Linked DNA regions of Ruficoccus amylovorans. The protein of the gene in region 2 interacts with the protein of the main gene of each other region in a pairwise test. Links are inferred from orthologs where the notes say so. Each region holds a gene or a part of one and is shown on either strand. Other genes may lie near its edges.

Region 1 (3,513 bases), on a different replicon or contig from region 2:
ATCTCCTCGCACCTCTCCCTGTTGCGCAAGGGCGGGCTGACCTCCGACCGCCGCGACGGCAAGCGCAGCTTTTACTCCCTCGCGCGCAACCTCCCCGCTGGCGAGCGCCAGCTCATCGAGGCCGCCTGCCGCGCCACGGCCCACCAGCCCGAGCTGGAAATCGATGCCGCCAACCTCGCCCGCATCCTCGACAAGCGCCGCCGCCAGGCCGAGCAGTATTTTAACCAGGTCGCCGGGCGTTTGGGCAAAAACTACTGCCCCGGCCGCTCCTGGGAGGGCATCGGGCATTTCCTCCTCCACCTGACCCCCAAAATCAAGATCGCCGACCTCGGCGCGGGCGAAGGCGTCCTGGCGCAATTGCTGGCCCAGCGGGCCGAAGCGGTTTACTGCATCGACAACTCCCCCAAAATGGTCGAAGTCGGCACCGACCTGGCCGAACGTCACGGCATTGACAACCTTTACTACCAGCTCGGCGACATCGAGGACGTCCCGCTGAAGGATGCCAGCGTGGATCTCGCCTACCTCAGCCAGGCCCTCCACCACGCCCGCAAGCCCTTCCGTGCCCTCTCCGAGGCGCACCGCATCCTCAAGCCCGGCGGGCGGCTCATCGTGCTCGACCTCAAGGAGCACGCCTTTGAAAAAGCCCGCGACCTCTACGCCGACACCTGGCTGGGCTTCGCCGAAAACACCCTCTACCAGTGGCTCAAGGAACTGGGCTTCGAGCACGTCGATGTCTCTATCGTCGCCCGCGAAGAGCAGGAACCGTATTTCGAGACTTTGCTGGCCAGCGGTGTGCGACCTCTCGAATAAGGTCACGTCCACCGGCCTCGACAGAACAAGGAGGTTCATCCACTCCAATGCTGCGGTGAAAATATTATGACATCGCGGCTTGGCGGAACGCCGGGCGGGAATTAACCTCTGCGCATGGAAAATCCCCTGATCGTCATCACTGGCGGCGGACGCGGCATCGGCGCGGCCATCGCACTGGCTTTTGCGCAAAAGGGCAACTGTCGCCTCGCCCTCACCGCCCGCTCCACCGACCAACTCTCGGCCACCGCCAAAGCCTGTCAGGCGCTCGGCGTGGAAGCCCGCGCCTACACCTGCGATGTCTCCGACGCCGACGCCGTCACCGCCTTGGCCGAAGCTGTCCGCAACACTCAGGGCGAGCCCGACGGCATCGTCAACAACGCCGGTTTCTTCCTCGCCAAACCTTTTCTGGATCTCAACACCGAGGAGTTCGACACCGTTATCGCGGCCAATCTACGCAGCGCCTTTCTCGTGTCGCGGGCCTTCGCCCCCGGCATGGCCGAGCGCAAACGCGGCACGATCATCAACATCGCCTCCTCCGCCTCGCGCAAGATTTTCCCCGGCATGGCCGCGTACAGCGCCGCCAAGTACGGCCTGCTCGGGATGACCCGCGTCATGCGCCAGGAGCTAACCCCACACGGCGTGCGCGTGATCTGCATCCTGCCCGGCCCCACCCACACCAACGCCTGGGACATGTCCGGCCTGGACGAGGCGACCAAGCACGAACGCCTCATGCCCGCCGCCGATGTGGCGCAGGCCGTCGTGAATGCCTGGGAACTCCCGGCCAAAACCGTGGTCGATGAAATCTGGCTGCAACCACTCGGCGGCGACCTCTAAACTTTTGACCGCAGTCATTCATACATCCGGAACAACCTGACTCATCCACAACGGAAGCCCCATCCGTATCCATTTTCCACTACATAACTATCTCGTCCCCCACCCTCGCCATGCCTTCCAATCCAGACGAACCTTTCGACGTCGTAAACCAGCGCGACCAAGTCATCATGCAGCTACCCCGGCATGAAGTCCACCGGCGGCGGCTTTTCCACCGCGCCGTGCACATCCTGGTCTTCAACAGCCGGGGGGACATCTACATGCAGCGTCGCTCTCCGACCAAAGACACCTACCCCAACCGCTGGACCACCTCGTGCTCCGGCCATGTGGATGCCGGGGAAAACTACAGCACCGCGGCCGTCCGCGAGCTGGGCGAAGAGCTTGGCATCAGCATTCCCGGCGTCGATGCCCTCGACACCCTCTTCTCGCACAGCCCCTGCCGGGCCACAGGCTATGAATTTATCTTTGTCTACAAGCTCGTCTGGGATGGAGAGATCACCTTTGACCCGGAGGAAATCAGCGAAGGGCGCTGGTTCACGCCCCCGGAACTCACCGCTGACATGGCGGGCCATCCCGATGGTTACGCGCCCAGTTTCCATCTGGTCTGGCAAGATTATCAAAAAACGGCCTGAGCGCATTACCCCGCCTCCGGCACCCGTAAGCCACTCACAGTCGCGCATGGCGGCCTGAAACAGCGGTTGACCTTGGGGTAAAAAAAGCCGTCAGGCTTTGCATCAAGCGGGAAGTTGGCCTATACTGGCTATCGTTACAGAAAATAGTCTGCACTGGATCATCATAAACAACATCCAACTATTATCATTATGAAATCATTGACCCGCTTACTGACTGCACTCATGGCCGCCGGACTTATTCTGTTCGTCGCAGGTTGTGAAAAATCGACCGGCGACCATCTCGAAGACGCCGGAGACAGCATTTCCAAAGCCGCCGACAAGGCTGGTGACGCCGTGGGTGATGCCGTCGAAGACGCTGGTGACAGCGTGGAAGACGCCGCCGACAAGGCCAACTAACGCCGCCAGAGTTCAGAACAATTCCCTCCTGCGCCGGATGTACACCATCCGGCGCTTTTTTATGCCCGCAATCATCACTCCAGACTCGTCTGGATTTCCCGGCCGGGGGCAATCAAACGAGTAAAAGCTCATCTTTTTTGTCATTGCAGCCATGAAAGGCTGTGACATGCTGGTGGGATAGTCTTCGCGACTATCACGACAACAACCAGATAACCATCTATTCATCATGAAATCACTTATCCGCTTTTTGACAGCTCTCACCGCCGCTGCCGCCCTCACCTTTGCCGCTGGTTGCAGCAAGGACGCCAAGCAAGACATGAAGGACGCCGGTGACCATATCTCCGAGGCCGCCGACAAGACTGGTGACGCCATCAGCAAGACCGCTGACCAAACCGGCGATGCCATCAAGGACGCCTACGACGACACCAAGGAAAAGGTCAAGGACGCAACCGAGTAAACTTCGTATCCGTTTTTGGATACATATTTAATAAAACGCCGGGCACCCTTGGGTGCCCGGCGTTTTTTTGTCGTCGTCTTTAAGCTACATTGTGCTCAGCGCCCGCCGCCGGTTCGCAGCACCTCGTAGTACTCTTCGGATACAGCAGTCAGGAATCGCGAGGGCTCCATGATCTGGGGCGGCCCGCCGGACGTCGTCACGCGCGGGAAGCACAGGTAGAGCTCCTCCATCGCTCGGGTCACGGCCACATAGAGCAGGCGGCGCTCCTCCTCGACATCACCGTCTTCGATAGCCCGCTTGAGCGGGAGCAGCCCTTCGGACAAGCCGAGCACGAACACGACCGGGAACTCCAGCCCCTTCGACTGGTGAATGGTCGTCAGCTTGACC
Region 2 (4,865 bases):
AAGACGCCCCTAGCCCCGGAAACGCCGGACGACGCTGTCCTGAGCGACCTCGAGTTTTTCCCGGTGATCGAGGGTGAAGTGCAGCCCCCGGCTTTCGCGTCGCTGGAGCGCGCAGTCCACGATCAACTCGGCCACCTGGATGAGGTTGCGCAGTTCGAGCAGCTCGGGCTCGACCTTGAAATTCCAGTAATACTCGGTGATCTCGCGCTGGAGGTTCTGGATACGCGTGCGGGCACGCTGGAGACGCTTGTCCGTGCGCACGATGGCCACGTAGTCCCACATCGTGCGTCGCAGTTCGTCCCAGTTGTGGTGCAGCACGACGCGCTCGTCCGGGTCGCGCACGTCCCCGTCGCGCCACAGCGGCATCTCGTGGTTGCCGTTGGCGTGGGTTTCGAGATACTTGAGCGCGGTCTCGGCACCGTTGTGAGCGAGCACGCAGGCCTCAAGCAGGGAGTTACTCGCGAGGCGGTTGGCCCCGTGCAGGCCGGTGCAGGCGACTTCGCCGCAGGCCAGCAGGCCGTCAAGCCCGGTCGTGCCGTCAAGCGCGGTCGTAATCCCCCCGCACATGTAGTGGCAGGCCGGAACCACGGGGATCATTTCGTGGGCCATGTCGATGCCGACTTTTTTGCAGCCCTCATAGATGGAGGGAAAGCGGTCGCGGATGGAAGCCTCGTCCTGGTGCGTGATGTCGAGCCAGACATGCTCGTCGCCGGAGCGCTTCATCTCCGAGTCGATGGCGCGGGCCACAATGTCGCGCGGAGCCAGGTCGCCGCGCTCGTCGTAGCGCTTCATAAAGGCTTCGCCCGCGGAGTTGCGCAAAATCGCCCCCTCGCCCCGGACGGCCTCCGAGATAAGAAAACGGTCCTTGCTGCGGGTGTAGAGCGCGGTCGGGTGAAACTGGATGAACTCCATATTGCGCACCTCGACGCCCGCCCGGTAGGCGATGGCGATGCCGTCGCCGGTGGCAATGGCGGGGTTGGTCGTGAATTGGTAAACCTGCCCCACCCCGCCGGTGGCCAAAAGAATGACTGGCGCGCAAAAAGTCCGCACGCTGCCCGTCTGCACATCCAGCGCGTAAAGGCCGAGCACGGCGTCGGGGCCTTCGAGCTGGAGCTTGCCCCGGGTGATGAGGTCGATGGCGAAGTGGTGCTCCAGCATGTCGATGTTGGCATCCTGGGCGATGGCGTGCAGGAGCGCCTCCTCGATGGCCGCCCCGGTCAGATCCTTGACGTGGAGGATGCGGCGCTTGGAGTGCCCGCCCTCGCGGTGCAGCGAAATCCGCCCGTCCTCCAGGCTGGTGAACTCGACGCCGATGCGCTTCAACTCGTCAATCCGGGCCGGCCCGGCGCTGACCACCTCGCGCACCACGTCCTCGCGGCAAAGGCCGTCCCCGGCGGTCAGGGTGTCGGCCACGTGCAGCTCGAAGTCGTCCGTCTGCGAAGTCACCGCGGCGATCCCTCCCTGCGCGTGGTTCGTGCTGGACTCCGCGCTGTTCTTCTTGGTGATGATGGCGACGCGCCTTCCGGCCGCCGCCACCTTCAGGGCGAAACTCAGGCCGGCAATCCCGCTGCCGACCACGATGACATCGTAGTTTTTCACTGATTAAATATTAACCACAAAGGGCACAGAGAACACAGAGAGGTTTTTTAAAGAAGATTTAACCGCAAAGACACAAAGACGCAAAGAAAGACTGAGATAAAAAGGCTGCGAAAAAATCAACACGCGAGACGGGATTCAAACCGTCCAATCCTCACCCACCTCTGTGTTCTCAGTGTCCTCTATGGTTAAATGATTTCCGCTCCTACAGCTCGACGTTGTCGATGAGGCGGGTTTCCTCCAGCCAGACGGCGACGGCGAGCAGGCTCTTGCCGGGGGTGATTTCGCGCACCGGGTGCATGGTTTCTCGGTCCACGATCTCGATGTAGATGATGCGGATCAGGCGGCTCTGGGCGAGCAGGTGGGTGACCTCGGCCTTGACGCGGTCAACGCTCGTGCTGCCGCCCTTGACCAGATCCTGCCCGGCCTTGAGGGCCTGCTGGATCTTGGCCGCCTCGGCCAGTCGGGAGGGTTCCAGGTAGCGGTTGCGCGAACTCAGCGCCAGGCCGCTTTCCTCGCGCACGATGGGTGCGGCCACGATTTCGACCGGCATGAACAGGTCGCGGGCCATTTTTTTCAAAATGGCGGCCTGCTGAGCGTCCTTTTGCCCGAAAATGGCCACGTCCGGGCGGCAGAGGTTGAAAAGAATCGTCACGACGGTGGTCACGCCCCGGAAGTGCCCGGGCCGGGTCAGGCCGCAGAGGTGCTTGCTGACAAACTCCTCGTTCACGTAGGTCGAGTAGTCGGCCGGGAAAATCTCCTCCCGCTTTGGGGCAAAAACAATGTCCGCTCCGTGGGCTTCGCAGGCGGCGATGTCGGCCTCCAACTGGCGGGGATATTTGCCGTAGTCCTCGTTGGGGCCGAACTGCGTCGGGTTGACAAAAATGGAGACCACGGTCAGGTCGGCGCGTTGGCGGGCGGCGTCGATGAGTGAGAGGTGCCCTTCGTGGAGCGCCCCCATGGTCGGCACCAGGGCGAGCAGTTTGCCCTTGCCGCGCATACGGATGGCCCACGACTGCATTTCCTGAGGAGATTCAATAACCTGCATGGGGGGATGGCTTTAAATTGATTGGATAATGATGTGCTGAATGAAAAACCTAAAGATCATCCGTTAACACTCAACCCTGAACCCTTCAATCCTGAACCCTCAGAATTTCCTTTCCATTTGGCCCCGCATGGCTTTGCCTTTCTCTTTTTCGACATGAACGATCCCTACATCCAGCAACTTTTCGCCGAACGCATTGGCGGCGCCAACTACGGCAAGTCCACCGCCATCTACAAGTTTGAGAAGATCAAGCGCGCCAAGGCAGCCGCCCGCGCCGCCCATCCGGGCACCGAATTGATCGACATGGGCGTCGGCGAGCCCGACGACAAGGCCTACCCGCAGGTCATCCAGGCCCTCTGCGACGAGGCCAACAAACCCGAGAACCGCGGCTACGCCGACAATGGCGGCCCCGAGTTCCGCCAGGCCGTCTCGCGCTACATGAAGGCCGTCTACGGCGTCGAACTGGACGCGCAGACCGAGGTCATCCACGCCATCGGCTCCAAGTCCGCCCTGCGCATCCTGCCGCTGTGCTTCATCAACCCCGGCGATACCGTCATCATGACCGTGCCCGGCTACCCGATCTTCGGCACCCACGCCAAGTACCTCGGCGGCGAGGTTTATAACTGCCCCCTGACCGCTGATAACGACTTCCTGCCCGACCTCGACGCCATCCCCGAGCACGTCCGGGCCTGCGCCAAGGTCATGGTCCTGAACTACCCGAACAATCCGACCGGCGCTTCGGCCACGGTCGAGTTCTTCGAAAAGGCCATCGCCTTTGCCAAGGAAAACGACCTCGTCATCGTGCAGGACGCCGCCTACGCCTCGCTCATTTTCGAGGGCAAGCCGTTGTCGATCCTCCAGGTCCCCGGCGGCAAGGATGTCGCCGTCGAACTGCACTCCCTTTCCAAGAGCTACAACATGACCGGCTGGCGCATCAGCTGGGTCTGCGGCAACCCGCTCATCGTCAAGGCTTTCTCCGACGTGAAGGACAACTGCGACTCGGGCCAGTTCCTGGCCATCCAGAAGGCCGCCGCCGTCGCTCTGGACACCCCGCAGATCACCGAGGAAATCAGCGCCAAGTACTCCCGCCGCATGGACCTGCTGGTCGAGGCCCTCAAGGCCGCCGGTTTCGATGCGAAGAAGCCCAAGGGCTCGTTCTTCCTTTATACTGGCATCCCCACCTCGGCAGAAAAGGACGGCCAGAAGATCGAGTTCGGCGACGCCGAAGGCTTCTCCCAGTTCCTCATCAAGGAGCTGCTCATCAGCACCGTCCCGTGGGATGACGCCGGGCACTTCGTGCGCTTCTCCGTCACCTTCGAAGCCCACGGCGAGGACGAGGAAAAGCGTGTCATCGGCGAAATCCGCCAGCGCCTCAGCCGCTACAAGTTTAATTTCTAGAGAAGGGCTGGCCCCGTGCCCAACCGCAATAGCCTGCAACCTGGGGTGCTTTCACGCCCCCAGGGCAAACGGTGGTTAGAGCGGTTTAAGTAAAGTCGTAGCTGCTACAAAAAGACCGAATGGCTAAATGATTAAATGGTTAATTGCTGTTTTCTACGCTCAGCATCCAATCATTAACAATTGGCCATTTAGAGCGTTTCAAATAAAACTGTAGCTATTTTCTCTGGGATCTGGTAGTGGGTAGTGATGAAAACGCTATCGTTGGATTTGAGACGGCGGCTCGTGGAGAGCTACGATGAAGGCAAGTGCACGCAGGCCGAGGTGGCTCAGCGTTTCCGGGTGTCGTTGGGGATGGTGAAGAAGCTGATCCAGCAACGGCGCCGGACTGGCCTGATCGAAGCCCGGCATCGGTTTTCGGGCCGCAAGGCACGCTTATTGCCTGATCATGGGCCGGAACTGAAGGCATTGGTGGGGCAGCATCCGGACTTGACCTTGGCCGAAATCAAGGAGCGTCTGGACTTAGGCTATACGGTCGGAGCGATCCATTGGGCTCTGGACAAGCTGGGGCTGACATATAAAAAAAGACGCTCCATGCCTCCGAGCAAAACCGCCCCGATATCGCGCAAGCCCGCCGCCGCTGGAAGCGCAGCCAAGGCGGCCTCGACCCGGCGCGGCTCGTGTTCATCGACGAGTCGGCGGCCAAGACCAACCTGACCCGGTTACGGGGTCGCGCCCCTCGGGCGCCAACGTCTGCTCTGCCATGCTCCGCATGGACACTGGCACACCACCACGATGATCTCCTCGGGCGCCTGGACGGCACCACCGC

The links.
Region 1: the proteins of panC (region 2) and H5P28_RS19235 interact in binary tests that used the Escherichia coli proteins (3 or more experiments, as listed by UniProt). The link is inferred for Ruficoccus amylovorans from one-to-one orthologs.

What each region holds. Positions count from the first base shown.
Region 1 is NZ_JACHVB010000064.1:136,813-140,325, reverse strand. Bases 782-3,513 are described here. They hold H5P28_RS19235 (NUDIX hydrolase), read left to right. Parts: upstream 782-1,754; coding sequence 1,755-2,273; downstream 2,274-3,513. Other genes in these bases: H5P28_RS19220 (ATP-dependent helicase), read right to left, coding at 3,222-3,513; H5P28_RS19225 (hypothetical protein), read left to right, coding at 2,896-3,126; H5P28_RS19230 (YtxH domain-containing protein), read left to right, coding at 2,463-2,669; H5P28_RS19240 (SDR family oxidoreductase), read left to right, coding at 925-1,644; H5P28_RS19245 (ArsR/SmtB family transcription factor), read left to right, coding at 782-810. In the rest of the region: more of H5P28_RS19245, read left to right, coding at 1-781.
Region 2 is NZ_JACHVB010000022.1:15,681-20,545, forward strand. What follows is about bases 724-3,711. They hold panC (pantoate--beta-alanine ligase), read right to left. Parts: upstream 2,645-3,711; coding sequence 1,802-2,644; downstream 724-1,801. Other genes in these bases: nadB (L-aspartate oxidase), read right to left, coding at 724-1,599; H5P28_RS09270 (LL-diaminopimelate aminotransferase), read left to right, coding at 2,798-3,711. Outside these bases: more of nadB, read right to left, coding at 10-723; more of H5P28_RS09270, read left to right, coding at 3,712-4,039; H5P28_RS09275 (transposase), read left to right, coding at 4,286-4,753. UniProt on the Escherichia coli protein: Catalyzes the condensation of pantoate with beta-alanine in an ATP-dependent reaction via a pantoyl-adenylate intermediate.